Regions from separate parts of the Streptomyces sp. NTD107 genome, predicted to be linked through region 1. Evidence: riboswitches for the same ligand, from Rfam matches in the RefSeq annotation. Region 1 holds a riboswitch; the other holds the start of a gene.

Region 1 (14,324 bases):
CGTGGTCCAGGTCCGCCGGATCCTCACGGCGGATGCCACGGCCGACTGAGCCCGCCCTGGCAGTGTCGCAGGGGCCTGGCGCCCGCACGTGCCGCTGTTTTCCGGGGAAGCCACCCCGGGCCCGGGCCCCTCCAGACGGGTGCGGTCGGCATGACTGCCGTCTCCCCAAGGAGGACACTTCCGATATGAAGGCCGTCGTAATGGCTGGTGGCGAAGGCACCCGGCTTCGCCCCATGACCGCGAGCATGCCCAAGCCGCTGTTGCCGGTCGCGAATCGCCCGATCATGGAACACGTGCTCCGGCTGCTCAAGCGGCACGGTCTCACCGAGACCGTGGTCACCGTGCAGTTCCTCGCCTCCCTCGTCAAGAACTACTTCGGCGACGGCGAGGAGCTGGGGATGGACCTCACCTACGCCAACGAGGAGAAGCCCCTGGGCACGGCCGGAAGTGTGAAGAACGCCGAGGAAGCCCTCAAGGACGACTCCTTTCTGGTGATCTCCGGGGACGCCCTCACCGACTTCGACCTCACCGACCTCATCACCTTCCACCGTGAACGCGGCGCCCTGGTCACCGTCTGTCTCACCCGGGTGCCCAACCCACTCGAATTCGGCATCACCATCCTCAAGGAGGACGGCCGGGTCGAACGCTTCCTGGAGAAACCCACCTGGGGCCAGGTGTTCTCCGACACCGTGAACACCGGCATCTACGTGATGGAGCCCGAGGTCTTCGACTACGTCGAACCCGACGTCCCCGTCGACTGGTCCGGCGACGTCTTCCCCCGGCTGATGAAAGAGGGCCGGCCCATCTACGGCTACGTCGCAGAGGGCTACTGGGAGGACGTGGGCACCCACGAGAGCTACGTCAAGGCCCAGGCCGACGTCCTGGAGGGCAAGGTCGACGTCGACATCGACGGCTTCGAGATCTCCCCCGGAGTCTGGATCGCCGAAGGCGCCGAGGTACACCCCGACGCCAAACTGCGCGGTCCGCTCTACATCGGCGACTACGCCAAGATCGAAGCCGGCGCCGAAGTACGCGAACACACCGTCATCGGCTCCAACGTCGTCGTCAAGTCCGACGCCTTCCTGCACAAGGCAGTGATCCACGACAACGTCTACCTCGGCCCGCAGAGCAATCTGCGCGGCTGCGTCATCGGCAAGAACACCGACATCATGCGCGCCGCCCGGATCGAGGACGGCGCCGTCATCGGCGACGAGTGTCTGGTCGGCGAAGAATCCATCATCCAGGGCAACGTCCGCGTCTACCCGTTCAAGACCATCGAGGCCGGCGCCTTCGTCAACACCTCCGTCATCTGGGAATCCCGCGGCCAGGCCCACCTCTTCGGCGCCCGCGGCGTCTCCGGGATCCTCAATGTGGAGATCACCCCCGAACTCGCCGTCCGGCTCGCCAGCGCCTACGCCACCACCCTGAAAAAGGGCTCCACCGTCACCACCGCCCGCGACCACTCCCGGGGCGCCCGCGCCCTCAAACGCGCCGTGATCTCCGCCCTCCAGGCCAGCGCCATCGACGTCCGCGACCTGGAGAACGTCCCGCTGCCCGTCGCCCGCCAGCAGACCGCCCGCGGCAGCGCGGGCGGCGTCATGATCCGCACCACCCCCGGCGTACCCGACTCCCTCGACATCATGTTCTTCGACGAACGCGGCGCCGACCTCTCCCAGGCCGGACAGCGCAAGCTCGACCGCGTCTACGCCCGCCAGGAGTACCGCCGCGCCTTCCCGGGGGAGATCGGCGACCTGCGCTTCCCCGCCAGCGTCTTCGACGCCTACACCGGTGCCCTCATCCGGGCCGTCGACACCACCGGCGTCCCCGAATCCGGACTCAAGATCGTCGTGGACGCCGCCAACGGCAGCGCGGGACTGGTGCTGCCCAGCCTGCTCGGCCGGCTCCGCGTCGACTCCCTGGTCATCAACCCCGGCCAGGACGAGGCCCGTCCCACCGAGACCGCCGAGACCCGGCGCGCCGGACTCGTCCGGCTCGGCGAAATGGTCTCCTCCTCCCGCGCCGCCTTCGGCGTCCGCTTCGACCCCGTCGGCGAACGGTTCGCCCTCGTCGACGAACGCGGTCGCATCATCGAGGACCAGCGCGCCCTGCTCGTGATGCTCGACCTGATCGCCGCCGAACGCCGCAGCGGCCGGGTCGCGCTGCCCGTCACCACCACCCGCATCGCCGAACAGGTCGCCGCCTACCACGGCACCCAGGTGGAGTGGACCACCACCTCACCCGACGACCTCACCCGTGCCGCCGGCAAGGACGCCGTCTTCGGCGGGGACGGCCAGGGCGGCTTCATCATCCCCGAGTTCTCCAGCGTCTTCGACGCCACCGCCGCCTTCGCCCGGCTCACCGGCCTGGTGGCCCGCACCCAGCTCTCGCTCAGCCAGATCGACGCCCGCATCCCCCGCGCCCACGTCCTGCGCCGCGCGGTGGCCACCCCCTGGGCGGTCAAGGGCCTGGTCATGCGGCGCGTCGTGGAGGCGGCCGGCGACCGCTCCATCGACACCACCGACGGAGTACGGGTCGTGGAACCCGACGGCCGCTGGGTACTGGTGCTGCCCGACCCGGCCGAGGCCGTCACCCACCTGTGGGCCGAGGGCCCCGACGACGCCACCGCGCAGGAACTGCTGGAGCACTGGTCGGCGGTGGTCGAGGGCGCCGACCACTGACCGGCCCCACCGGCTGACCACCCGGCCCGGACCGTACGGTCGCACCGCCTCCCCAGGGGCCCGTTTCGAACTCCCCCGGGGCGGCGTGCGACCATGTCCGCCATGTCATCGCAGCCCAACGGGCCACGCCCGCCGGCGCGCCCCGACGCCTCTATGTCGCTGCTGACCACCGTCATGAACCACACCCTCGACGAGGGTTACGCCCAGGCGGCGGCACGCAGACACAGCGAGGGCACCTCGGGCCTGCCACGCAGCCTGCGCGCCAAGCTCTGGCTGGCCGCCGGCCTGGTGCTGGCCGGCCTGGTGGTCACCCTCGGCGCCGTCCAGGCCCGAGAAGCGGCGCCCACCGTCGCCCGGGAACGCCAGGAACTCCTGGACCGGGTCGAATCCGGCACCGAGGCGATGGACGCGCTCCAGCACGAGGTGGACGCGCTGCGCACCGAGGTCGCCGCCAAGCAGCGCGAACTGCTCAGCGACAGCGGCGGTGACCCCGGTGAACTCACCGCGCTGCTCGCCGGAGCCAGCGCCGTCCAGGGCCCGGGGCTCGAACTCGTCATCAATGACGCCAAGGGCGTGGCCGAGGGCGGCGGGGACGCCAGGGAGGGCTCCGGCTTCGACAGCGGCCGGGTCCGGGACCGCGACCTCCAGCGGGTGGTCAACGGACTGTGGACCTCGGGCGCCGAGGCCATCGCCGTCAACGGGCAGCGGCTGACCGCCGTGTCGGCCATCCGCGCGGCCGGCGACGCCATCCTCGTCGACAACCGGCCGCTGGTCCCGCCGTACACCGTCCAGGCCATCGGCGATCCGGAAGCCCTGCGGGCCCGCTTCGACACCACGGTGGACGGCCAGTACCTGGGCGTGCTGCGCGACAACTACGGCATCCGTGCCGCCACCTCCGACAAGCAAGAGATCCGCATACCCGCCGCCACCAGCCTCACGGTCCGGACGGCGGAACCCGCGGACACGGGAGAAGGAAACACACAGTGATCGCCGTACTGGGGCTCGTGCTGGGCGTCGTGGCCGGAATCCTCACCCGGCCCGTGGTGCCCATGGGACTTGAGCCGTATCTGCCGATCGCCGTCGTCGCGGCGCTCGACGCGGTCTTCGGCGGGCTGCGCGCCATGCTGGACGGGATGTTCGACGACAAGGTCTTCGTCGTCTCCTTCCTGTCCAATGTCGTGGTCGCCGCGCTGATCGTCTTCCTCGGCGACAAGCTCGGCGTGGGCGCCCAGCTGTCCACCGGCGTGGTGGTGGTCCTGGGCATCCGGATCTTCTCCAACGCCGCCTCCATCCGCCGACACCTCTTCCGGGCGTGAGCGGCATGAGCGACCCCGAGCAGGACCGCGACCCCGAGCAGCCCCGGCCGAAGCCGAAGCTCAAGCCGCAGCTGGGACAGCAGCCGGAGCCGGAGCCGGGCCCGGGGCCGGTGCGGCCCGCGCCGCCCGCCGCACCGGCCCCGCCCGCTCCCTCCCCTCCGTCCGCCCCGTCCGCCCCACTCAGCGGGCGGGCGGCCCTGCGGGCCGGCCTGTGGCCGCCGCGCGTCACCCGCAGCCAGCTGATCGTGGCCGGACTGCTCTTCGTCCTCGGCCTGGGGCTGGCCATCCAGGTACGGGCCGCCAGCGCCGATGACAGTGCCCTGCGCGGCGCCCGCCCCGAGGACCTGGTGCGCATCCTCAGCGATCTTGAGGACCGCACCGGCCGCCTGGAGGACGAGAAGAATGCCCTGGAGGAGCAGCGCACCGATCTGGAGACCAGCTCCGACCAGGCCGAGGAGGCCCGCCGGCAGACCGCCGAGCGTGAGCGGCAGCTGGGCATCCTGGCCGGCACGGTGGCCGCCCAGGGGCCGGGGATCGAGCTGCGGGTGACCGACCCGCGCGGCGCGGTGCGCGCCGACATGCTGCTGGACGCGGTCCAGGAGCTGCGGGCGGCCGGGGCCGAGGCGATCCAGATCAACGGCGTACGGATCGTGGCCGGGACGTTCTTCACCGACGAGAACGGCCAGGTGCGCATCGACGGCCGGACGGTGACGGCCCCGTTCGTGATCGACGCCATCGGACGGCCGCAGGACCTGGAACCGGCGCTGAACATCCCCGGCGGGGTGGTGCAGTCCCTGGAGAAGGAGCAGGCCACGGTGACGGTGGAGCGGCCGGAGACGGTCGTGGTGGACGCCTTGCGATCGGCAGAGCGCCCTGACTACGCTCAGTCGTCACCGTAGCCGGGTGCCATCGCCGGGGGGCTGCCCGTTGTGGTGGCTCTCGGTAAGGGAAACTGAATGCGGGCCGCGTACGTTGGCAGAGTGTCCGGCGCGGCGGATGAGAGACAATGGACCGCCCGTCCACTGACGGGTCGGGCTAGGTGCGAGGGGATCGCTGGTGAGTTTTTTCGCTAGGTTGTTCGGCAGGCGTCAGGGTGGCTCGCACAGCGCCGCACGGCCTCATGCCCGCAGGGGCGAGCAGCCTGCGGGAGCGCCCGCCACGGAGGCGGGACGCCCGCTGTTCCGTGACGAGGTCGACGGCCAGGCCGGCGGCATAGGCTCCCAGGCTCCCGCGGCGCAGGCCGGCGGCACGCCCTGCGGTCGCTGCGGCAGCCGCAACGCCCCGTCGAGCCGGTACTGCTCGCAGTGCGGCAACCCGCTGCGGCCGGGTGTGGAGGGCCTCTCGGAGACCACCTCCACGATCTCGATCTCCGGCCTGGAGGCGTACGACTCCGAGGTCACCGGGCAGCACGCGGTGATGCCCGCGCTGTCCCCCGAGGCCCAGGCCGCGGTGGACGCGCTGCCGCCCGGCTCGGCGCTGCTGGTGGTCCGGCGCGGGCCGAATTCGGGCAGCCGCTTCCTGCTGGACGGTGACCTCACCACCGCCGGCCGCCATCCGCAGAGCGACATCTTCCTGGACGATGTGACGGTCTCCCGCCGCCATGTGGAGTTCCGCCGCCGTCCGGAGGGCGGTTTCTCGGTGTTCGACGTGGGCAGCCTCAATGGCACCTATGTCAACCGCGAGCCCATCGACTCCGCGGTGCTCGCGCACGGTGACGAGGTGCAGATCGGTAAATACCGGCTGGTCTTCTTCACCGGCCAGTACGGTGGGTGACGGCTCCCGGAGAGCGCACGGCGCCGCCCGGCGGTGTTCGACTATCCAAATGCCCCGGTCACGACCTAGGGTTGCTGTGTGAACCAGCTCGACGTCGTGGGTGTCAGGGTCGAATTGCCCAACAACCAGCCCATCGTGCTCCTCCGTGAAGTGGACGGCGATCGCTACCTCCCCATCTGGATCGGCCCCGGGGAGGCCACCGCGATCGCCTTCGCCCAGCAGGGGCTGGCCCCTGCCCGACCGCTGACGCACGACCTGCTGAAGAACGTGCTGGAGGCGATCGGGCAGGAGCTCACCGCCGTACGGATCACCGATCTGCGCGAGGGTGTCTTCTACGCCGAGCTGGTGTTCGCCAGCGGGGTCGAGGTCAGCGCCCGGCCCTCCGACGCCATAGCGCTCGCACTGCGGGCCGGCACCCCCATCTACAGCAGCGAAGGGGTGCTGGACGACGCGGGGATCATCATCCCCGACGAGCAGGAGGACGAGGTGGAGCGGTTCCGGGAGTTCCTGGACCAGATCTCCCCCGAGGACTTCGGCTCCGGCAATCAGTAGCGGGGCGTGGCGATCGTTGACCCGCTGAGTGTGCATGCTTAGCGTCTGTGGGGCATGTCTTGGGAGGAGCGCTGTGCGCGTGCTCATCGTCACACCCGGTGAGCGACGAGGGCACGGTCGGGGCGTGCGGAACGGAGGCCGGCGTGACAGGTAATGGCGAGGGTACGGCGGCGGGCGGGATCTCCCCGCTGCCGGGCGCGCCGCCGCACCGCCCGCTGCGGGCGCCGGCCGCCCCCCAGGGGCACGGCGCCGAGCGGGAACAGCTCGGCTACCGGGGCCCCAGCGCCTGCGCCGCCGCCGGGATCACCTACCGGCAGCTGGACTACTGGGCGCGCACCCAGTTGGTGCAGCCCAGCATCCGCCCGGCGCACGGCTCGGGCACCCAGCGGCTGTACAGCTTCCAGGACATCCTGGTGCTCAAGATCGTCAAGCGGCTGCTGGACGCCGGGGTCTCGCTCCAGAGCATCCGCACGGCGGTGCGCGCCCTGCGCTCCGCCGACCTCGCGGAGCTGGCCGGGCTGACCCTGATGAGCGACGGTGCCACCGTCTACCGCTGTGAGTCCCCCGAGGAACTGGCCGAGCTGCTGCGCGGCGGCCGGGGCATCTTCGGCATCGCCGTCGGGGCGGTGTGGGGGGACGTGGAGACGGCACTGGCGCAGCTCCAGGCCGAGCGGGTGGACAGCGGCGAGGTGATCACCGGCCGCCACCCCTCCGACGAGCTGGCCCGCCGCAGACAGCGCGGCACCCGCTGATCCGGGCGATTGTCAGAGCCGTACGGCACCATCGGGAGGGTGAGAGGCCAGCCGACGATCCTGCACCTCGACATGGACGCCTTCTACGCCTCGGTGGAGCAGGCCGCCAAGCCGTCGCTGCGGGGCAAGCCGGTGATCGTGGGCGGGCTCGGCCCGCGCGGCGTGGTGGCCACCGCCTCGTACGAGGCCCGGCGGTTCGGGGTGCACTCGGCGATGCCGATGGCCCAGGCCCGGCGGCGCTGCCCGAACGCGGCCTATCTGTATCCGCGCTTCGACGTCTACCGCGCGGTCAGCGACACCGTGATGGGGATGCTGCGCGAACTGTCCCCGCTGGTGGAGCCGCTCAGTCTGGACGAGGCGTTCGTCGATCTGGCGGCCGGGGGCTCGGCCCACACGGCGCGCGAGGCCGAGACGGTGGGCCACCAGCTGCGCGGCCGGATCCTGGCCGCCACCACCCTGACAGGCTCGGTCGGTCTGGCCGGCTCCAAGATGCTCGCCAAGATCGCTTCGGAGCGGGCCAAGCCGGACGGCCTTGAGCTGATCGTGCCCGGCACCGAGCGGGAACTGCTGGCTCCGCTGCCGGTACGCACCCTGCCCGGGGTCGGCCCGGCCACCGATGGCGTACTGCGCCGGGCCGGGATCAGCACCGTGGGCGATGTGGTGCGGGCCGGCGAGGTCGAACTGCTGCGGCTGCTCGGCACCGCGCACGGCGGCGGGGTGCATGCCATGGCGCTGGGCATCGACGACCGCCCGGTGGTCGCCGAACGGGACGCCAAATCGGTGTCGGTGGAGGACACCTTCGATGTGGACCTCACCGACCGGGCCCGGGTGCGCCACGAGGTGGACCGGCTGGCCGAGCGGTGTGTGCGCCGGCTGCGCGAACACGGCCGGTCCGGGCGCACCGTGGTGCTGAAGGTGCGCAGCCACGACTTCTCCACCCTGACCCGCTCGGACACCCTGCGCGGGCCGACCGACGATCCGGCGGTGGTGCGGGAGCTGGCCGCCCGGCTGCTGGAGGGGGTGGACACCACCAACGGCGTCCGGCTGCTGGGTGTTGGTGTCACCGGACTGGCGGATTTCACCCAGGAGGATCTGTTCGCCCAGACGGGCGCCACCGTCGAGGCCGAAGCCGGGACCGGGGCCGAGGAGGAGGGCCGCGGGGCGGACCGGCCGGCCCCGGACCCCGGCCCCGGCCCCGGCCCCGGCTCAGAGCCCGAGCCGGCGCCCGACCGGCGCTGGCTGCCGGGACTGGATGTGACGCACACCGAGTACGGGCCCGGGTGGGTGCAGGGCAGCGGCGTGGGGCGGGTCACCGTGCGCTTCGAGACGCCCGGGTCGGCGCCGGGCCGGGTGCGTACCTTCGGCGTGGACGATCCGGCGCTCGGCCGCTCCGCCCCGCCGCCGCTTCAGCCCTCCTCGTCCGGCGGCGGCGAGGCCAGCCGGCCGAAGTCCTGATCCGGCGGCGCCGACTCCTGCTCCGGTCCCGCCATCGGCACATCGAGACCGTAGTGGTGGTACAGCTGCAACTCCTGCTCGGGGGACAGATGCCGGCCCACCCCGAAGTCCGGCGCGTCCTTGATCAGCGACCGGTCGAAGGGCACCCGCAGCGCGTCGTCGACCACCTCGCTGGGCTCCAGCGGCACAAACGCGTCCCGGCTGAAGAGACCGGTGCGCACAGCCGCCCATTCGGGTGCACCGGTCGCGTCATCCAGATAGACCTCGTCCACCGTGCCGATCTTGGCTCCATTGCGGTCGAACGCCTTGCGCCCGATCAGGCTGCGGGGATCGATATCGGTCTGCACGGTTCCTCCCACGGGTCATCACTGCCGGGCCGCACGCCCCTTCGCCCTTACGTAACGGCACATACCCGAAGCTGGCCAGTCGAGTGCTGCCGCCACCGGTCGCGGGGCTCCGGCTCCATGGTCGCAGCCCCAGGGCCGCTGGTAGGCTCGAAAACGGTTGTTGACCTCGTGCGGGAGAGTCCACCGGCCCCCGGGCCGGCGGCGCCGAAGGAGCAAATCCTCCCCGGAATCTCTCAGGCCCCCGTACCGCACGCGCGAAACCACTCTGGAAAGCAGGGTGGCGGCCGGACATCCGTCCCGGCCCCGCCCTCACCGACGGTGAAAGCCGCGCCGACGCCCCGCCCGGGGCAACGACGCGGTGAAGCTCTCAGGTTGAGATGACAGAGGGGGAGGCCGCAGCAGGCACCGCCCGGTGGTTGCGGGTCCCAGCGACCAGGAGGCCCCCAGATGTCCGAACGCCCACTCCCGCTCAGCGCGCTGGAGCACGGCTCGCCCTTCGCGGCCCGCCACATCGGCCCCGACGCGGCCGACCGGGCGAAGATGCTCGCCCACGTCGGCTTCGGCTCCCTCGACGAACTCACCACGGCCGCCGTGCCCACCTCCATCGCAGGCACCGGGCCGCTGCGGCTGCCCCCGGCCCGTACCGAGGCCGCCGTGCTGGCCGAGCTGCGCGAGCTGGCCGACCGCAACCAGGTCCTCACCCCGATGATCGGCCTGGGCTACTACGGCACCTTCACCCCGCCGGTCATCCTGCGCAACGTGATGGAGAACCCGGCCTGGTACACGGCCTACACGCCCTACCAGCCGGAGATCTCCCAGGGCCGGCTGGAGGCCCTGCTGAACTTCCAGACCGTGGTCGCCGACCTCACCGGGCTGCCCACCGCCGGTGCCTCGCTGCTGGACGAGGGGACCGCCGCCGCCGAGGCCATGGCACTGTCCCGCCGGGTCGGCAAGGTCAAGCAGGGCGTCTTCCTGGTCGACGCCGACACGCTGCCGCAGACCGTCGCCGTGCTGCGCACCCGCGCCGAACCCACCGGGGTCGAGGTGGTGGTCGCCGACCTCGCGGCGGGCATCCCGGACGCGATCGCCGAGCGCGGCGTCTTCGGCGTCCTGCTCCAGTACCCCGGCACCGGCGGTGCCGTCCGCGACCCGCGCCCCGTCATCGAACGGGCCCACGAGCTGGGCGCGATCGTCACCGTCGCCGCCGATCTGCTCGCTCTCACCCTGCTGACCTCCCCGGGCGAGCTGGGCGCCGACCTCGCGGTGGGCACCAGCCAGCGGTTCGGCGTACCGATGGGCTTCGGCGGCCCGCACGCCGGCTATCTGGCGGTCCGCGAGGCGTACGCCCGCTCGCTGCCGGGCCGGCTGGTCGGTGTCTCCCGGGACGCGGCCGGCAAGCGCGCCTACCGGCTGGCGCTCCAGACCCGCGAGCAGCACATCCGCCGCGAGAAGGCCACCAGCAACATCTGTACGGCGCAGGTGCTCCTCGCCGTGATGGCCGGCATGTACGCGGTTTACCACGGCCCGGACGGGCTCGCCGCCATCGCCCGGCGCACCCACCGGTACGCGGCGCTGCTGGCGGCCGGGCTGCGGGCCGGCGGGGTGGAGGTGGCGCACCGGGAGTTCTTCGACACCGTGACCGCCGAGGTACCTGGCCGCGCCGGGCAGGTGGTGGCCGCCGCCCGCGCGGCGGGCATCAATCTGCGGCAGGACGGCCCCGACCGGGTCGGCATCGCCTGCGACGAGACCACCACGCGTACCGAACTGGCCGCCGTCTGGGCCGCCTTCGGGGTGGACCCGGCGCTCACCGACCTCGACACTCTGGACGCCGCCACACCGGACGCGCTGCCCGGCGCGCTGCTGCGCACCGATGAATACCTCAGCCACCCCGTCTTCCACGAGCACCGCTCGGAGACCGCGATGCTGCGCTATCTGCGCCGGCTCGCCGACCGGGACTACGCGCTGGACCGGGGCATGATCCCGCTCGGCTCGTGCACCATGAAGCTCAACGCCACCGTGGAGATGGAGCCGGTCACCTGGCCGCAGTTCGCCGCGCTGCACCCGTTCGCGCCGATCGAGCAGGCCGAGGGCTACCGCACCCTGATCCGGGAGCTGGAGGACGGGCTCGCCGAGATCACCGGCTACGACAAGGTCTCGCTCCAGCCCAACGCCGGTTCGCAGGGCGAGCTGGCCGGGCTGCTGGCGGTGCGCGCGTACCACCGGGCGAACGGTGAGCCGCGGCGCACCGTGTGCCTGATCCCGTCCTCGGCGCACGGCACCAACGCCGCCAGCGCCGTGATGGCCGGGATGAAGGTGGTGGTGGTCGCCACCGGCGAGAACGGCGATGTGAACGTCGAGGACCTGCGCGCCAAGATCGAGCGGCACCGCGAGGAACTGGCGGTGCTGATGGTCACCTACCCCTCCACGCACGGGGTGTTCGAGGAGGGCATCCAGGAGATCTGCGCGGCGGTGCACGACGCGGGCGGCCAGGTGTACGTGGACGGCGCCAACCTCAACGCCCTGGTGGGGCTGGCCCGGCCGGGGCGGTTCGGCGCGGATGTCTCGCACCTGAATCTGCACAAGACCTTCTGCATCCCGCACGGTGGCGGTGGTCCCGGTGTCGGTCCGGTGGCGGTGCGCGCGCACCTGGCCCCGTATCTGCCGGGTCATCCGCTTCAGCCCTCGGCCGGTCCGGTGGACGGGCCGGTGGGCCCGGTGTCGGCGGCGCCGTGGGGCTCGGCCGGGATTCTGCCGATCTCCTGGGCCTATCTGCGGCTGATGGGGCCCGAGGGGCTGCGCGCGGCCACCCAGACCGCGGTGCTGGGGGCGAACTACATCGCCAAGCGCCTTGAGCCGCACTACCCGGTGCTGTACACCGGGCCGGGCGGTCTGGTGGCGCACGAGTGCATCATCGATGTCCGGCCGCTGACCAAGGCGACCGGGGTCAGCATCGACGATGTGGCCAAGCGGCTGATCGACTACGGGTTCCACGCCCCGACGATGTCGTTCCCGGTCGCCGGAACGCTGATGATCGAGCCGACCGAGAGCGAAAATCTGGCCGAACTCGACCGATTCTGCGATGCGATGGTCGCGATTCGTGCGGAGATCGACCGGGTGGGGGCGGGGGAGTGGCCCAAGGACGACAACCCGCTGGCCGGTGCCCCGCACACCGCGGCCCAGCTGGCGGAAGCCGAGTGGACGCACCCGTACAGCCGTGAGGACGCGGTCTTCCCCGGCGGCGCGGGCCGGGAGGACAAGTACTGGCCCCCGGTACGGCGGATCGACGGCGCCTACGGCGACCGCAATCTGGTGTGCTCCTGCCCGCCGGTGGACTCCTACGAGGGCTGACGCCCCCGGCCTCCGGGCCGGAGCACCCCCACGGGGGTGCTCCGGCCCGGGCCCGTACGGTCGCCGCCGGTCAGCCGGTCGGTGCCGCGATGGTCAGCCGGCCCGCGAGCAGCGGCAGCAGGGTGTCCACCCGCACCGGACGGTCGGCCGCGATCCCCGGCGGCGCCGGAGCGAGCGGCACCAGGACGTCGTGCGGCAGCGGGGCCCCGGCGGCCGGATCCGCCGCCGGGTCCGAGTGCAGCCACAGGGTGAGCATGTACAGCTCCGGAATCGACAGCAGCCGGGGCTGATAGCTGCCGGGAAGCGTCTGGGCGCGCCGCACGGCCCGTTCGGTCGAGGCGATATAGGGCCCTTCACCGAAATGCGAGAAAGCCCAGCCGTCGGGGGTGAGCATGGTTTCCGCGGCTCCGACGGCACGGCCGCCGCTCTCCAGCAGAAAACGCCAGCCGGTCAGTTGGGAACGGGCCGCTCCGGCGGGGTCGAGGACCGGCAGCAGCCGGTGCACGGGCAGGGGAAGTGCGGGGCGCAGGGCTCCCCGATTCAGATACAGCGGGTGCTGGGAACTCACCGTGGAGGACTGGAGTGCCGCACTCAGGCTGCGCTCGGCGGCAGCGGGGGCGGGCGGGATGTTCAGGGGCATGTCGGGTCGCCTCTCGCTTCGGAGTAGGTCGCCTCTTCCAGGGGAGACATGGCGCTAGTGGATGTTATACGACGCATGTTCTCGTTTTGTTTCCGCTAGCCGACCGGAAAAGTTTCGGCAAGAGGTAATCAGGCCGCCCTGTGTGCGAACTATCCCTGTGGGATATGCCCATGTGTGGGCCGCGCCACTCACTGCCCGGTGTTATCACCCGATGGTCGTGGGCAGGATCGGTGCACCGACGGACGAGGAGGTGTGCCGCATGGGTGCGAAACTGGCGGCCGACCGGTTCGATCTTGCTGACCGGGAGCTTTTCCGGACCCGACTGCACGCGTGTGTGGAGAGCCTGCGCCGACTGCTCGCCGAGCGGCGCTTCGACGGACCCCGCGAGTCCATCGGCCTTGAGGTGGAACTCAGCCTCGCCGACCGCGACGGCGCCCCGCGCATGGTCAATGACGCGGTGCTGGCCAGAATGGCCACCCGGGACTTCCAGACCGAGCTGGGACAGTTCACCCTCGAATTCAATATGACGCCGCGCGCCCTGGCGGGCCGGGTGTTCGACGACCTTGCCGAGGAATTGCGAATCGCCTTCGGTTATGCCGACGCGGTGGCCGGGGAATTCGGTGCCAACATCGTGATGATTGGAGTTCTGCCGACCGTCACGGGAGACGAACTGGCTCCCACCAGCCTCTCCCAGGTCGACCGCTATATGCTGCTGAACGACCAGATACTGGCGGCACGCGGCGAAAGCATCAAAGTCGAACTTTCCGGCGCCGAAACCCTGGAGCGCTCCTTCGACTCCATTGCCCCGGAATCCATCTGCACCTCCGTCCAATTCCATCTCCAGGTCACCCAGGACCGCTTCGCCGACATCTGGAACGCCGCCCAGTGCGTCACCGCCGCCCAGATCGCGGTGGGCGCCAATTCCCCCTTCGTCTTCGGCACCCAGCTGTGGCAGGAGACCCGGCCGCCGTTCTTCCTCCAGGCCACCGACAGCCGTCCCCCGGAGCTGGCCGCGCAGGGCGTACGCCCGCGCACCTGGTTCGGCGAACGCTGGATCGACTCCGTCACCGATCTCTTCGAGGAGAACCTGCGCTACTTCCCCGCACTGCTGCCGCTGTGCGACGAGGAGGACCCGCTCGCCGTCCTGGCGGCCGGCGGCATCCCACGCCTGACCGAACTGGGCCTGCACAACGGCACCGTCTACCGCTGGAACCGCCCGGTCTACGCGGTGGCGGACGGCGTACCGCATCTGCGGGTGGAGAACCGGGTGCTGCCCACCGGCCCCACCGCCACCGACACCGTCGCCAACGCGGCCTTCTACTACGGACTGGTGCGCGCCCTCGCCGACCAGGAACGCCCGGTGTGGCAGCGGCTGCCCTTCGCCGCCGCCGAGGAGAACTTCCACACCGCCTGCCGGGACGGCATCGACGCCGAGCTGACCTGGCCCGACCCGGACGGCGAGG
Region 2 (14,324 bases), on a different contig from region 1:
TCGGCGAGCGCCGTCACCCGGGAGGCCAGCTTCTCGGCGGTGCCCGCGTCGTACCCGGGCAGCAGCGCCAGGGCGATGATGTCGGCGACCTCGCGGAAGTCCTCGTCGCCGAAGCCACGGGTGGCCAGCGCCGGGGTGCCGATGCGCAGCCCGGAGGTCACCATCGGCGGGCGCGGGTCATTGGGGATGGCGTTGCGGTTGACGGTGATGCCGATGGCGTGCAGCCGGTCCTCCGCCTGCTGCCCGTCCAGCTCCGCGTCGCGCAGATCGACCAGCACCAGATGGACGTCGGTGCCGCCGGTCAGCACGGACACGCCCGCGCCGGCCACGTCCGCCCGTACCAGCCGCTCGGCCAGCAGCCGGGCGCCGGCGACCGTACGCCGCTGCCGCTCCGCGAACTCCTCGCCCGCCGCGATCTTGAACGCCACCGCCTTGGCGGCGATCACATGCTCCAGCGGGCCGCCCTGCTGCCCGGGGAACACCGCGGAGTTGATCTTCTTGGCGTGCTCCTGACGCGACAGGATCACCCCGCCGCGCGGACCGCCCAGCGTCTTGTGCGTGGTCGTGGTCACGACATCCGCGTACGGTACGGGGCTGGGGTGCAGCCCGGCGGCCACCAGGCCCGCGAAGTGCGCCATGTCCACCATCAGCAGCGCGCCGACCTCGTCCGCGATGCGGCGGAACGCGGCGAAGTCCAGCTGCCGGGGGTACGCCGACCAGCCGGCGATGATCAGCCGGGGCCGGTGCTCGGCGGCGAGCGCCGCGACCTCGGCCATGTCCACCAGGCCGGTGTCGTCCGCCACGTGGTAGGGCACGACGTGGTAGAGCCGTCCGGAGAAGTTGATCTTCATCCCGTGGGTGAGATGCCCGCCGTGCGCCAGGTCGAGACCCATGATGGTGTCGCCGGGCTTGAGCAGCGCGGCCATCGCGGCGGCGTTCGCCGAGGCCCCCGAGTGCGGCTGCACATTCGCCGCTTCCGCCCCGAACAGCGCCTTGACGCGCTCCCGGGCCAGGTCCTCGATGACATCGACATGCTCACAACCGCCGTAGTAGCGGCGCCCGGGATATCCCTCGGCGTACTTGTTGGTGAGCACGGAGCCCTGCGCCTCCAGCGCCGCCACCGGCGCGAAGTTCTCCGAGGCGATCATCTCCAGGGTGGACTGCTGGCGGCGCAGCTCCGCGTCGACGGCGGCGGCGACCTCCGGGTCCACCTCGTGCAGGGACTGGTTCAGTACGGACGAAGACATGGCGGCGGTCCCCCTCAGCCCTGGGTGAAGGCGGTGTAGCCGTCGGCGTCCAGCAGATCGCCGGGCAGTTCGCCGTCGATGCGGACCTTGAACAGCCAGCCGCCCTCGAAGGGCTCGGAGTTCACCAGCGCCGGCTCCTCCACCACCGCGTCGTTGATCTCGGTGACCTCACCGGTGACCGGGGAGTACAGATCGCTGACCGACTTGGTGGACTCCAGCTCGCCGCAGGTCTCGCCGGCGGTGACCGAGGTGCCCGCCTGGGGCAGCTCGACGTAGACGACATCGCCCAGCGCGTCGGCGGCGAAGGCGGTGATGCCGACCGTGGCGACACCGTCCTCGACGGCCGACAGCCACTCGTGTTCCTTGCTGTAGCGCAGCTCGACAGGGTTGCTCATGGGATCGATTCTCCTCGATGGTGACAATGCGGGAGGAAAGCGGGGATGAAGAGAGAAAGGACGAGGGGGCGGCAGCCGGCCGGCCGGCGCCGCGCGCCGCTACTTCTCGCGCCGGTAGAACGGCAGCGCCACCACGGCGAACGGCTCCCGGCCGCCCCTGATGTCCACCGCGACCCCCTCCGTACCGGGCGCGGCGTGCGCGGCGTCAACGTACGCCATGGCGATCGGGGTGCCCAGGGTGGGGGAGGGGGCGCCGGAGGTGACCTCGCCGATCACCGTGCCCGCCGCGTCCAGCACCGGATACCCGGCCCGCGGCACCCGGCGGCCCGCGCCGACCAGCCCGACCAGGCGGCGCGGCGGCGCGCTCGCCGCCCGCTCGGCCGCCGCCTCCAGCGGCGCGCGGCCCACGAAGTCGCCGTCCTTGTCGAACTTCACCACCCGGCCGAGCCCCGCGTCGAAGGGCGTGGTGGCGGCCGTCAGCTCATGCCCGTACAGCGGCATCCCGGCTTCGAGCCGCAGCGTGTCGCGGCAGGACAGGCCGCACGGCACCAGCCCGTACACCTCGCCGGCCGCCGTCAGCGCGCGCCACAGCGGCTCGGCGTCGCCCGGCGCGACGAACAGCTCGAAGCCGTCCTCGCCGGTGTACCCGGTGCGGGCGATCAGCGCGGGCCGGCCGGCCACAGTGCCCGGCAGCCCCGCGTAGTACTTCAGCCCGGCCAGATCGGCGTCGGTGAGCGCGCCGAGGATCGCGGGCGCGCTCGGCCCCTGGACGGCGATCAGCGCGTACGCGTCCCGGTCGTCGCGCACTCCGGCCTCGAAGCCCGCGCCGCGCGCGGTCAGGGCGTCCAGCACCAGCTGCGCGTTGGCGGCGTTGGCGACGACCAGGTAGTGCTCGTCCGCCAGCCGGTAGACGATCAGATCATCGAGGATGCCGCCCTCGGCGTCGCAGATCATGGTGTACCGGGCGCGGCCCACCGCCAGCGCGGACAGCTTGCCGACCAGGGCGTGGTCCAGCAGCTCCCCGGCCTGCGGCCCGGTGATCGCGATCTCGCCCATGTGGGACAGGTCGAACAGACCGGCGGCGGTACGTACCGCCTGGTGCTCGGCGCGCTCGCTGCCGTACCGCAGCGGCATCTGCCAGCCGGCGAAGTCGGTCATGGTGGCGCCCAGCTCGCGGTGAACGGCGTCGAGCGCGGTGATACGGGACGTCATGAGGTGGCTCCAGAGGGTACGGGCGGCGGGCGGTGCGCGGACGCGCGGATACGGCTCGCCCTCCCCATCTGTCATCGGCACCTGAGAGGTTCGCCTTGCGGCTTGCACCGTGGGTGGGGCCCGTTCGGCCGGGCCCGCTTTTCAGATTTGCCTTCCGCGCGCGGTATCGGGGCCTGAGAGATTCAAGGGAGGACTTGCTCCTTCGGCGCCCCGGCGCTGGACCGGGGACTCTCCCGCGCGTGGTCGAACGGCCATTGTTCGATTGTCCTGCGGTTGTTGTGCGGCTCATCATCGCATGACGGCCCGGGCTGAGCCATTAGGGTGCCCTACAGACCGGATCAGATGGTGGTGGGACGAGATGAACGAGCGTTGGCAGGACCCCGGGCACGGCGGCGCCGGCGGCGGCGCGGATGGCGGCGCGGGCGGGGGATGGCCCGGCAATGAGCTGGAGGAGGCGCTGGCGGCGTCCGTCGGCGTGCCGGACGCCGCGCCCCGGCTGCTCCAGGTGCTGGGCCGCAGCCCGGTGTGGGTGCCGCTGCCCGAGGGCGGCGGCCCGGCCAGCCGCACCCTGGACCTGCCGACCATCGACCTGAACGGCGCGGTGTACGTCCCGGTCTTCAGCTCCGCCGAACAGTTCCAGCTGGTGGTGGGCAGCCATATGTCCTTCACCGTCGCCCCGGTCAAGGAGTTCGCCCGCGGACTGCCGCCCCAGGCCGGGCTGGCCGTCAACCCCGGCGGCACCGTCGGCCTCCCCGTGCCGCCGGAGGGCGTCGCCCAGCTGTGCCGCGACACCCCGGGGGAGCGCGCCCCCGGCATGCCCACGGGTGCGCGGATGCGGCTGTTCGAGCCCGACTGGCAGCAGGAGCCCGTCGACTTCCTGGCGGCGGCGGCCGGCGAGCTGTCCCAGCTGCCGTACGTCCGCACCGCGCGGCGCGGCCTGGCCAGCGCGGAGGGCGGCGCCCCGGCGCTGTTCATCGGCGTGGAGCTGGACGAGCTGGCCGAGGAGTACCGGCTGGGCAGCCATGACGCGCTCGGCCGGGCGCTGGCGCGCTGCGCCGTGCCGTGGCCGGTGCAGCTGGTGCTGCTGGACGCGGTGACCGACCCCGTCGTGGACTGGCTGCGGCACAGCGTGCAGCCGTTCTACCGGCGGGACGCATGAGCGAAGCCCAGGGGGCGATCGAGGAACTGCTGCCCCGGGTGACGGCCGGCCGCCCGGACATCTACGAGACGCTGCTCGGCGCGCTGGCCGGCGGCGAGGTGTGGATGCTGCTGTGGCACGGCCGGCCCGGCGACCCGGACGCCCAGTACGGCAGCGTCGAGGTCACCGGGCACGGCTACGCGCCGGCCGTCACCTCGCCCGCCGAGCTGGCCGCCAGCGGCTGGCCGCGCGACCACGAGGTGATCGGCGGCCGGGATATCGCCGCCGCCCTCTACCCCGACCACTGGGGCCTGTGGCTCAACCCCCACACCCCGGGCGGCGGCCTGGGCATCCCCTGGCCCGACCTGCGGCGGATCGCGGGCGGCCTGGACCGGCTGCCGGCCGGTCCGCTGGTGATCACCGAGCCCACCGCGCCGGCCGAGCCGTTCTACCGGCGGCTGACGGCCGAGGCGCGCCGTACCCCGGTGCTGCGCAGCCTGCGGCGCGGCTGGGTACGGCCGGCGGTGGGCACCGCTTATCTGGTGATCGGCCTGGAGGTGGACGATCCGGGGGAGCCGGCCGCCGAGACGGTGCGGCAGATGATGGCGCGGGCCATCGAGGCGGTCCCGGACGGGCTGGTGGTGGCCACGGTGGCGATGGCGGACGCGTACGACCCGGTCGCCATGTGGCTGCGGGCGCGGGCCCGCCCCTTCTACACGGCGTCCTGAGCGCTGCTGCCGCCACCGGGCACCGGCGTGGCGGGCGCGGGCTCCCCGGCATGCCCGGCGAGCGGGAGCTGCCAGTAACTCACATCACGCCAGGCGCCCATCTTGTAGCCGTTCTCCCGGAACGTCCCCACCTGCCGGAACCCCAGCGAACGGTGCAGCCCCTCGCTCCCGGGATTGGGCACGACGACCCCGGCGATCACACTGTGGAACCCCTGCTCGGTCAGCAGCGCGAACAGCCGCCGGTACAGCGCCTTCCCCAGCCCCCGGCCCTGGTGCTCGGCCCCCAGATACACGGCGCACTCCACGGTCCAGGCATAGGCGGCGCGCGGTTTCCACGGGGAGGCGTAACTGACCCCGGCGACCTCACCGGCCACCTCGGCGACCAGCCACGGATGGGCACGGTGCCCGCGCTCCCACTGCTCCAGCCACTCCTCGGGCTTCTGCGGCTCGGTGCGGAAATTGGCGGGGGATGACGCGATGGAGTGGTTCACGATCGCGCACACGGCCGGCAGATCCCCGGCGCGCGCGAACCGGATGACGGGGTCGTTCATGGGCACCACTGTCCCACCCCCCGGCTCCCCCTGCGGGCCCGGGGCGCCGGGGGTACCGTGAGGAGAAAGCCGCATATTCGGATGAAAGTGGACGATTCATGTATGCCGTGAAGAGCACACTGCCCGAGCCCGCCCTCAAGGTCGTCTCCGACGCCCTCCAGGGGGCGCTGGCGGACATCATCGATCTGTCCCTGGTGGCCAAGCAGGTCCACTGGAACGTGATCGGCCCCCGCTTCCGCACCGTGCACCTCCAGCTCGACGACGTGGTGGAAACCGCCCGCTCGCACTCCGACATCGTGGCCGAACGCGCCTCCGCCCTCGGCATCAGCCCCGACGGCCGCGCCGCCACCGTGGCCGGCAGCACCGGCATCGCCACCGTCCCCGAAGGCTGGCTCCCCGACACCGAGGCGGTCGCCATCCTCACCCAGGCCCTGGGCACCTGCATCGTCCGCATGCGCGACCGCATGGTCGCGGTCGGCGAGGTCGACCGGGTCACCGAGGACAACCTCATCCAGCTCGTCAAGGACCTGGAAAAACATCACTGGATGTTCCAGGCCGAGAACGGCAGCTGAGGCGCCGGGACCGCCTTGTTGAAAGGTGCGAGAGCGGGGTGGGGGGCTCTTGCGCACGGGGGTGATGCGACGTACCACTGAGGGGGAGGCTACTGCGTCGTCGCATGCGAACGGGGGTCAGATGTGGCCACTCCACTGAGCGCTGACAAGGTGTTGTCCGCGCTGAAGGCCGAAGGCGTCAAGGTCGTCGAGTACAAGTCCTGGCGCACGCACAACCGGAACAGCGTCGGGGCCTGGGGACCGGTGAACGGTGTGATGATCCATCACACCGTCACCACCGGAACCGATGCCTCGGTCGAGCTGTGTTACGCGGGCCGGTCCGATCTGCCCGGGCCGCTGTGCCACGGGGTGATCGACAAGGCCGGCACCGTCCACCTGGTCGGGCACGGCCGCGCCAATCACGCCGGCAAGGGCGACAGCGCCGTACTCAGCGCCGTCATCGCCGAGAAGGCCCTGCCGCCCGACACCAAGGCCGACACCGACGGCAATCCGCACTTCTACGGGTTCGAGTGCGTCAACCTCGGCGACGGCAAGGACCCGTGGCCGGCCGCCCAGGTGGAGGCCGCGGTACGGGCCGCCGCCGCGCTGTGCCGCGCACACGGCTGGGGCAAGTCCGGGGACACCTCGGTGATCGGCCATCTCGAATGGCAGCCGGGCAAGATCGACCCCTACGGGCCCGGCGTCTCCATGAGCGACATCCGCAAGCGGGTCGCCGCCCGTCTGAAGCAGTCGGCCGGCTGGAGCCCCGGCGGCACGGGCAGCCCCAGCAGCCCCGAGGAGGACGAGATGCCCAAGCGGTCGTTATTCGAGACCCGCTCCTACACCCGTACCGTTCAGCCCGACACCTGGACCACCCTCAACTTCAACCGCTCCTACGACGGCAAGAAGTGGGTGGACAAGGACCCCGAGCCCTCCGTGCTCCTCGGCCCCTGCTACTACACCGCCTCCGTCGCGGTGACGGTGGCCGGGCTGGTCAAGGGCCAGGAGTTCAAGGTGCGGGTGGCCCGCTACCGGCTCCAGGACGGGAAGTACGTACGCGCCTCGGCCATGCCCACCGACTCCCCGGTGAACGACGGCGGCAAGGGCCACTTCGTCTACACCTGGACCGGCCATGTGCCGGCCACCGACAAGGGCCGGCTGCGGGTGGAGGTCCAGCACCACGGCTCAGGACCGGTCACCGTGGAGTGGGCGCGCGCCGAGGCGCTGTACTGGCCGGCCTGACCCCCCGGGGGGCGGCGAAGTGGGACGTCAGGCCGCCGCGCGTATCGCGGCCAGCCACACCCGGCGCAGCCGCGCCAGCTCGGCGGCCTCCCGCTCCCCCCACGGCCGGTTGCCGTGCGCGCGGACGTAACGCCGGATGGCCTCATTCGCCACTGCCGCTTCATCGGCACCGGTGGTCGTGGTGGTCGGGGCGTGATCGCACGTGATGATCATGCCCCCAGGGTAGAGGGCGGCACTGACAGTGCCGACCGGGTTTACGGCCGCTCGCGCGCTTCCTCCCGGGCCAGCTCCGCCCAGATGTCGCCGCAGCGGACCGCGAAATTCTGCACCTCGGGCGCTTCTTCCCAGGCAGCGGGTTCGGTGATGGGTTCGCCGCGCAGAAACCGGCCCAGTGAGATCAGCGCCAGCTCCCAGCCGGTGCCCAGCCCGAAGAGACCAGTCTCATAGTCGTTCAGCACCGGATCGAGCCGCCGGCCCTCCATCTCGATCAGATCGGGGATCGGCGCCTGCTCCAACTCCAGCGCCGTCTCCTCCCGCGAGACATCGGCCAGCCGCAGCACCACCTCGCTGCTCGGCCCGGTGCCGAAGTTCCAGCTCACCGCCAGCAGATTGGGTGCCTCGCAGCGCAGGATCTCCCCGCTCGCGTTGCCCTCGATACGGAAACTGCCGCCCAGCTCCAGCTCACCGCCCACCGGCAGGAACCACTGGGCCAGCAGCTCGGGGACGGTCACCGCGTCCCACACATCCACCAGCCGGGCCGGGTAGTGGCGGCGGATCAGCAGGGTGCGGGCCACACCCTCGGGGACGGGACGCCGCCCCACCTCGCGATAGGTGTCATCGATCCAGCTGGTGATCTCGGTCTTCTCGGTCATGGTGGGGCTCTCCCCTGTCACGGCAGGACCTTGCGGATACGATCCTCACCCGCCGCCCGCGCTCACGCCTGCCGAACCAGCTCCATATAGCGGTCCCAGTCCCAGTACTGCCCCGGACACTCCCGGACCACCTCGGGCACCTCGTTGTGTCCCACGATGTGCTCACGGTCCACCGGAATGCCGTACCGCCGGCAGATCCCCGCCACCAGAGCGGCCGAGGACTCGTACAGCGCGTCCGTCAGATAGGACGGATCCGCCACCCAGCCCTCGTGCTCGATGCCGATGCTGCGCTCGTTGAACCCCCGGTGACCGGCGTGGAAGGCGACATCCAGCTCACGGGCCAGCTGCGCCACATGGCCGTCCTCCGAACGCACCACATAGTGGGTTGCCGCCCCGTGCCCCGGGTCCTGGAAGACCCGCAGCGTGATGTCGTACGTCGCTTCCGGCACATGGATGACGACCCGGTCGATGGAGTAGTCGCGCGGCCGGCTGGCCCGCCGGTAGTTCGCGCTCGACGCCGGTATCCACTCGGCGCCCTCGTGGTCCACCTCACCCGGGGTACGGGGCTCCTCGACCCCCGGCAGCCGCCACCACCAGCGTCCCAGGGTCTCCCGGGCCGCCAGCGCCCCGGCTCCCACGGCGACGGCACCGCCCCCCAGCACCAGGGCGCGCCGCCCCAGCCGCCGCTGCTCCCGTTGCCGCTTCGGCCCCACGTGATCGCCCATGTCATCCTCCGAGGGAAAAGAACGTGACTGTCCGCCATCCGGTTCCATCGGCCGCCCCACCGGGGACGGCTCGTAGAATCGGCCCCACCATGCCGTACTTCGACCACGCCGCCACCACGCCGATGCTCCCCGAGGCCATCGCGGCGATGACCGCGCAGCTGGCCGTCACCGGCAACGCCTCCGCCCTGCACGCCGCCGGACGCCGGGCGCGGCGCGCGGTGGAGGAGGGCCGGGAGACGCTGGCCGCGGCGCTGGGGGCGCGGCCCAGCGAGGTGGTCTTCACCTCGGGCGGCACCGAGGCCGACAACCTCGCGGTCAAGGGCCTGTACTGGGCCCGCCGGGACGCCGACCCGCGCCGGGTACGGGTGCTGGCGAGCCCGGTCGAGCACCACGCGGTGCTGGATGTCGTCCAGTGGCTGGCCGACCACGAGGGGGCGGTGGTGGAGTGGCTGCCGGTGGACGCGGTGGGCCGGGTACGTCCCGGCGTGCTGCGGGAGGCCATCGAGCGCGATCCGGCGGATGTGGCGCTGGTCACCGTGATGTGGGCCAACAACGAGATCGGTACGGTCCTCCCGGTGGCGGAACTGGCGGCGGTCGCCGCGGAGTACGGCATCCCGATGCACGCGGACGCGGTGCAGGCGGTGGGCCAGCTGGAGGTGGACTTCGCCGCCTCCGGGCTGGCGGCGCTGTCCGTGTCCGGGCACAAGATCGGCGGTCCTTACGGCATCGGGGCGCTGCTGCTGGGGCGTCAGTGGACGCCGGTGCCGGTGCTGCACGGCGGCGGCCAGGAGCGCGAGGTCCGCTCGGGCACGCTGGACGTGCCGGCGGTGGCCGGCTTCGCGGCGGCGGCCGGGCTGGCCACGGCGCGCCGGGCCGACTTCGCCCGGGAGATCGGCGGGCTGCGCGACGAACTGATCGCGGCGGTGCGGGAGCGGGTGCCGGACGTGGTGCTGGGCGGTGACCCGGACCCGGCCGGGCGGCTGCCCGGCAACGCGCACTTCGCCTTCCCCGGGTGCGAGGGGGACTCGCTGCTGCTGCTGCTGGACGCGCTGGGCATCGAGTGCTCCACCGGCTCCGCCTGCACGGCCGGGATCGCGCAGCCCAGCCACGTACTGCTGGCCATCGGCGCCGACCCCGAACTGGCGCGCGGCACCCTGCGCTTCTCGCTCGGCCACACCACGACCAGGGCGGACATCGAGGCGGTGGCGGAGGCCATCGCCCCGGCGGTGGCCCGCGCCCGTACGGCGGGCCTCAGCTAGTGTCCTGAGTCGGAAGTTCCTGGCCAGATCTCCGCCCTGGTTCGCACCGCAGGATCCAGTGGCTGCCAGGAACATCGCTGGCGCCGGCCTTCCGTGGTCGCCAACGGCCCATCGGCCATCCGCGAGGAACCACCCAAGAATCTTTGACTCAGGACAAAGGGCCTGTCTGAGGGATAGCGCCGGTTGAGCCCGCGGCGTCTGGTGCAGCGGGCACCTCCCGGCCATGGGCTATCCCCTGCTCGAAGAGCTTGGGGAGGGGCTACTTGGGCGTCTCGACAGCTCTGCTTCCCAGGTCTCTCAACAGAGCAGAGACGGAGCGAAGCGGAGTGCGGCGAGGTTCCCCCAGGCCCTTGGGGGCCTGGGAGGTGCCCCCGGTTCCAGGCGGTGCGGGCCAGGCGGGACCATCGGACAGGCCCCAGGCCCGGCACGGCCGGGCGGATCGGCCCCACCGCCGGGGGCCCCGATGGCCGGCGCCCCCGGCGTCGATGCTGTGTGGCGCCGGTGTTTCCCCGGTCGGCGGTGCTGTCCTCGCCGGTACGTCCGGCATCGGCCGGTCCCGGCGCCGGACGCCCTGCGGTGGCTGGTCTTGGCGTCGATGCTGTGTGGTGCCGGTGTTTCCCCGGTCGGCGGTGCTGTCCTTGCCGGTACGTCCGGCATCGGCCGGTCCCGGCGCCGGACGCCCTGCGGTGGCTGGTCTTGGCGTTGATGCTGTGTGGTGCCGGTGTTTCCCCGGTCGGCGGTGCTGTCCTCGCCGGTATGCCCGGCATCGGCCGGGCCCGGCGCCGGGCGGGGGCTTCGGCCCTGGGCCCTCGGCCCGCGGCGCCGGGACCGGCCGGTCGGCGGGGCCCCGGGGCGTCGACCCTCGCGACGACCCCCTGATCCCATGCCCCGCGTCCCCGTCGCACGGTTCCGGTGTGGCGAGAGCCGGGATCCGTGCGGTGCCCCGCTCCCGCACGGCACCCGCGCCGGTCCCGGCCCCGTGCGGGGCCGTTGGCACGTGGCCCCGCCACCGGGGTCATGTGGTGGGCGGCCGTTCCCGGCCCGTACGGTCGTCGCTCCCGACGGCCGCCCGGCCGCCCGGCCGCCCGGCCGCCCGGCCGCCCGGTCGCCCGGCCCTGCCGGAGCCGGGACCGCACCCCGTAGGGTGGTGGTGCTATGAATGAGTTCCCCGGTGCTCCCTCCGGTCCCCGTACGGGACCGCGTCTTCGTGTTCTCGCCGCGATGTCCGGCGGCGTCGATTCCGCCGTCGCCGCCGCCCGTGCCGTGGAGGCCGGGCATGAGGTGACCGGCGTCCATCTGGCGCTGTCCGCCAATCCGCAGTCCTTCCGCACCGGCGCGCGCGGCTGTTGCACCATCGAGGACTCCCGCGACGCCCGCCGGGCCGCCGATGTCATCGGCATCCCCTTCTATGTGTGGGATCTCGCCGAGCGGTTCCGCCAGGACGTGGTCGAGGACTTCATCGCCGAGTACCGGGCCGGCCGTACCCCCAATCCGTGTCTGCGCTGCAACGAGAAGATCAAGTTCGCCGCGTTGCTGGACAAGGCGCTGGCGCTGGGCTTCGACGCCGTGTGCACCGGCCACTACGCCACCGTGGTGACCGCCCCGGACGGCAGTCGCCAGCTGCACCGGGCCACCGATCTCGCCAAGGACCAGAGCTATGTGCTGGGTGTCCTGGACGAGCGGCAGCTGGCCCACGCGCTGTTTCCGCTGGGCGACACCCGTACCACCAAGGACGAGATCCGGGCCGAGGCCGAGCGCCGTGGGCTGGCGGTGGCGAAGAAGCCGGACAGCCACGACATCTGTTTCATCGCGGACGGCGACACCCAGGGCTTCCTGGCCGGCCATCTGGGCGCCGCCGAGGGCGACATCCTCGACGAGGGCGGCCGGCGGGTGGGCACCCACCAGGGTGCCCACGGGTTCACCATCGGCCAGCGCAAGGGCCTGCGCATCGGCCACCCGGCCGCCGACGGCAAGCCCCGCTACGTACTGGACATCTCGCCGGTGGACAACACCGTCACGGTGGGTCCCGCCGAGGCGCTGGACATCGGGGCGCTGACCGCGATCCGCCCCCGCTGGTGCGGCGCCGCCCCCACCGGCCCCGGCGACTACACCGCCCAGCTGCGCGCCCACGGCGGCGAGACCCCGGTGACCGCCGAGCCGGAGGGCGCGGACCGGCTGCGGGTCCGGTTCGCCGAGCCGGTGCGCGGGGTGGCGCCCGGCCAGGCGATCGTGCTGTACGACGGCTCGCGGGTGGTCGGCTCGGCGACCATCGCCGCCACCGAGCGCGCGGTCACCTCGGTCCCCTCGGTCACCGCGGCTTCCCCGGCTTCCCCGGCCTCCGCGCCCGCCCCGGTCACTTCGGCCGGTGGCTGAGCAGATCCCCCGGCTGGCACTCCAGCACCTCGCACAGGCGGGTCAGGGTGGAGAACCTGATGGCCTTGGCCCGCCCGTTCTTGAGCACGGACAGATTGACGTTGGTCACGCCCACCTGGTCGGCCAGCTCGGTCAGGGTCATGCGCCGCTCGGCCAGCAGCCGGTCCAGATGGACCTCGATGCCGTGCAACTCCGTGTCGCCCACCGGCATCACACCACCCCCTCCAGGTCCTCCCGCATATCCGTGGCCAGTTGGATCAGCCGGCCGAAGGTCAGCAGGCCCAGGCCGGTGAAGATGGGCCACCAGCGGACCTGCTGCGGGTCGATCAGCTGCGCGTAGCCCCAGTAGTCGGTCGCGTAGGAGATCAGTGTGCCGTAGACGAAGCCCTGGAGCAGGTGCAGCGCCACCGAGCCGGCCGCCAGGTACCAGCCGAGCACGGTCAGCCCGCGCACCGTACGGCCGGTGAACGGGCCGTACTTGCGCGCCCGGCGGATCAGCAGCCAGGCCATCACCAGGGCGCCGACGTGCCACAGCAGGGAGGCCTGGGTGGCGAGGATGTTCAGCGCCCGCTGGCCGGCGCTGCCCTCGAAGCAGTAGGTGGGGCTGACCGTGACGCTGACGCCGGGTGCCGCGCCGAACGCGTTCTCCGTCCAGGTGCCGCCGCCGTTGGTGACCGGGTCGGCGACGCACACGTCGGAGGGCAGATAGAAGCCGACCCCGTCGACGAAGATCGCCAGCAGGCCCCACAGCGTCAGCACCACGACGCCCAGGGTGCAGACGGCCGTGACCGCCAGCTCGATCGGCTCCAGCGGATCCTTCGGCGGCCGGCCGGGGCGAGCCGGCCGGCTCTCGCCGGATCTCATCAATGACTTCAAGGCAGCCTTCACGAGGCACCCCCCTTATCGTTTATCGATGCTATCGATTAACGATAAGCCTCTGGTCTCCGGTTGGCAATCACCGGAACGGAGGACCTCGCCGACGCCACCTCGCCCACCGCCACATCCACCACCAGCAACCCCGGCTCCGCTCCCAGCCGCCCCCGTACCTCGCCCAGCGGCGAGACCACCATGCTGTGCCCGATCCCGGTCGGCGCCGACGTGGCCGGCTCCTCACCCACCGCCGCCGGATCCGCCTGCCCCGCCGCCACCACCCAGCAGGTGGAATCCAGTGCCCGGGCCCGTACCAGCAGCTCCCACTGCTCCCGCTTCCCCGCCCCCGCGCCCCACGACGCCGGCACCACGATCACCTGCGCCCCCAGCGCCGCCAGCCGCCCGAACAACTCCGGGAACCGCACGTCGTAGCAGGTCGCGAAGCCGAACGTCACCCCGTCCGCCTCGGCCGTGACCGGCCCGTCGCCGGGCGCCACCGTCCGCGACTCCGCGAAGCCGAACGCGTCGTACAGATGCACCTTGTCGTACCAGGAGTCCACCCCCCGCCCCGTGATCAGCAGCGTGTTGCGCACCCGCCCGTCCGCCGCCGGCGTGAACATCCCCGCCACCACCAGCAGCCCGTGCCGCGCCGCGATCTCCCGCACCCCCGCCGCCCACGGCCCGTCCAGCGGCTGCGCCACCGGCCGCAGCGGAATCCCGAACCGCGCCATCGCCGCCTCCGGGAACACCAGCACCGACGCGCCCCGCTCCGCCGCCCGCTCCGCGACCCGGGCCAGCTCCGCCAGATTCGCCTCCGGGGACACCCCGGACAGCACCTGCCCCACCGCGATCCGCACTGTCCCCGTACCGTCCGTACCCGCCATGCCGCCGCCTCCCGCTGCCGAACCGTTCCTGCCCGTACGAGACCATGCTCGTATGGCAACGCATGTGATCACAGGCGCCGGCTCCGGAATCGGTACCGCCGTCGCCGAACGCCTCGCCGAACGCGGCGACGAACTGTGGCTGTGGGCCCGCGACGCCGGCCGCGCCGCCCAGCTCCGCGACCGCTTCCCCGGCGCCCGCACCCTCGTCGGCGACCTCGCCGACCCCGCCCGGCTCTCCTGGGCGCTCGGCCACCAGACCCTCCCCGACCGCGTCGAC

What was found. Region 1 has a riboswitch for glycine ahead of gcvP (aminomethyl-transferring glycine dehydrogenase). Riboswitches for the same ligand answer to the same signal wherever they lie in the genome.
Region 2: it holds a riboswitch for glycine, as region 1 does, so the genes downstream of both, gcvT (glycine cleavage system aminomethyltransferase GcvT) here and gcvP (aminomethyl-transferring glycine dehydrogenase) in region 1, are expected to answer to the same signal.

Annotation. Positions count from the first base shown of each region.
Region 1 covers NZ_JCAJZV010000001.1:517,074-531,397, forward strand. Annotated here, with positions in the region: gene clsA (cardiolipin synthase ClsA) at 1-49, shown strand, start outside; gene AC5WRL_RS02280 (sugar phosphate nucleotidyltransferase) at 186-2,678, shown strand; gene AC5WRL_RS02285 (DUF881 domain-containing protein) at 2,772-3,665, shown strand; gene AC5WRL_RS02290 (small basic family protein) at 3,662-3,994, shown strand; gene AC5WRL_RS02295 (DUF881 domain-containing protein) at 4,000-4,893, shown strand; gene AC5WRL_RS02300 (FHA domain-containing protein) at 5,324-5,767, shown strand; gene AC5WRL_RS02305 (bifunctional nuclease family protein) at 5,846-6,319, shown strand; gene AC5WRL_RS02310 (MerR family transcriptional regulator) at 6,463-7,071, shown strand; gene AC5WRL_RS02315 (DNA polymerase IV) at 7,111-8,526, shown strand; gene AC5WRL_RS02320 (PRC-barrel domain-containing protein) at 8,478-8,885, opposite strand; glycine riboswitch at 9,035-9,132, shown strand; gene gcvP (aminomethyl-transferring glycine dehydrogenase) at 9,321-12,221, shown strand; gene AC5WRL_RS02330 (hypothetical protein) at 12,292-12,861, opposite strand; gene AC5WRL_RS02335 (glutamate-cysteine ligase family protein) at 13,121-14,324, shown strand, end outside.
Region 2 covers NZ_JCAJZV010000018.1:52,057-66,380, reverse strand. Annotated here, with positions in the region: gene glyA (serine hydroxymethyltransferase) at 1-1,247, opposite strand, end outside; gene gcvH (glycine cleavage system protein GcvH) at 1,262-1,642, opposite strand; gene gcvT (glycine cleavage system aminomethyltransferase GcvT) at 1,742-2,854, opposite strand; glycine riboswitch at 2,913-3,004, opposite strand; glycine riboswitch at 3,006-3,100, opposite strand; gene AC5WRL_RS25960 (enhanced serine sensitivity protein SseB) at 3,213-4,013, shown strand; gene AC5WRL_RS25955 (enhanced serine sensitivity protein SseB C-terminal domain-containing protein) at 4,010-4,720, shown strand; gene AC5WRL_RS25950 (GNAT family N-acetyltransferase) at 4,705-5,271, opposite strand; gene AC5WRL_RS25945 (Dps family protein) at 5,370-5,843, shown strand; partial or broken gene AC5WRL_RS25940 (peptidoglycan recognition protein family protein) at 5,967-6,653, shown strand; gene AC5WRL_RS25935 (hypothetical protein) at 7,092-7,277, opposite strand; gene AC5WRL_RS25930 (SRPBCC domain-containing protein) at 7,319-7,936, opposite strand; gene AC5WRL_RS25925 (N-acetylmuramoyl-L-alanine amidase) at 7,999-8,661, opposite strand; gene AC5WRL_RS25920 (cysteine desulfurase family protein) at 8,751-9,920, shown strand; gene mnmA (tRNA 2-thiouridine(34) synthase MnmA) at 11,076-12,293, shown strand; gene AC5WRL_RS25910 (helix-turn-helix domain-containing protein) at 12,274-12,504, opposite strand; gene AC5WRL_RS25905 (DUF2975 domain-containing protein) at 12,504-13,157, opposite strand; gene AC5WRL_RS25900 (carbon-nitrogen hydrolase family protein) at 13,217-14,020, opposite strand; gene AC5WRL_RS25895 (SDR family oxidoreductase) at 14,100-14,324, shown strand, end outside.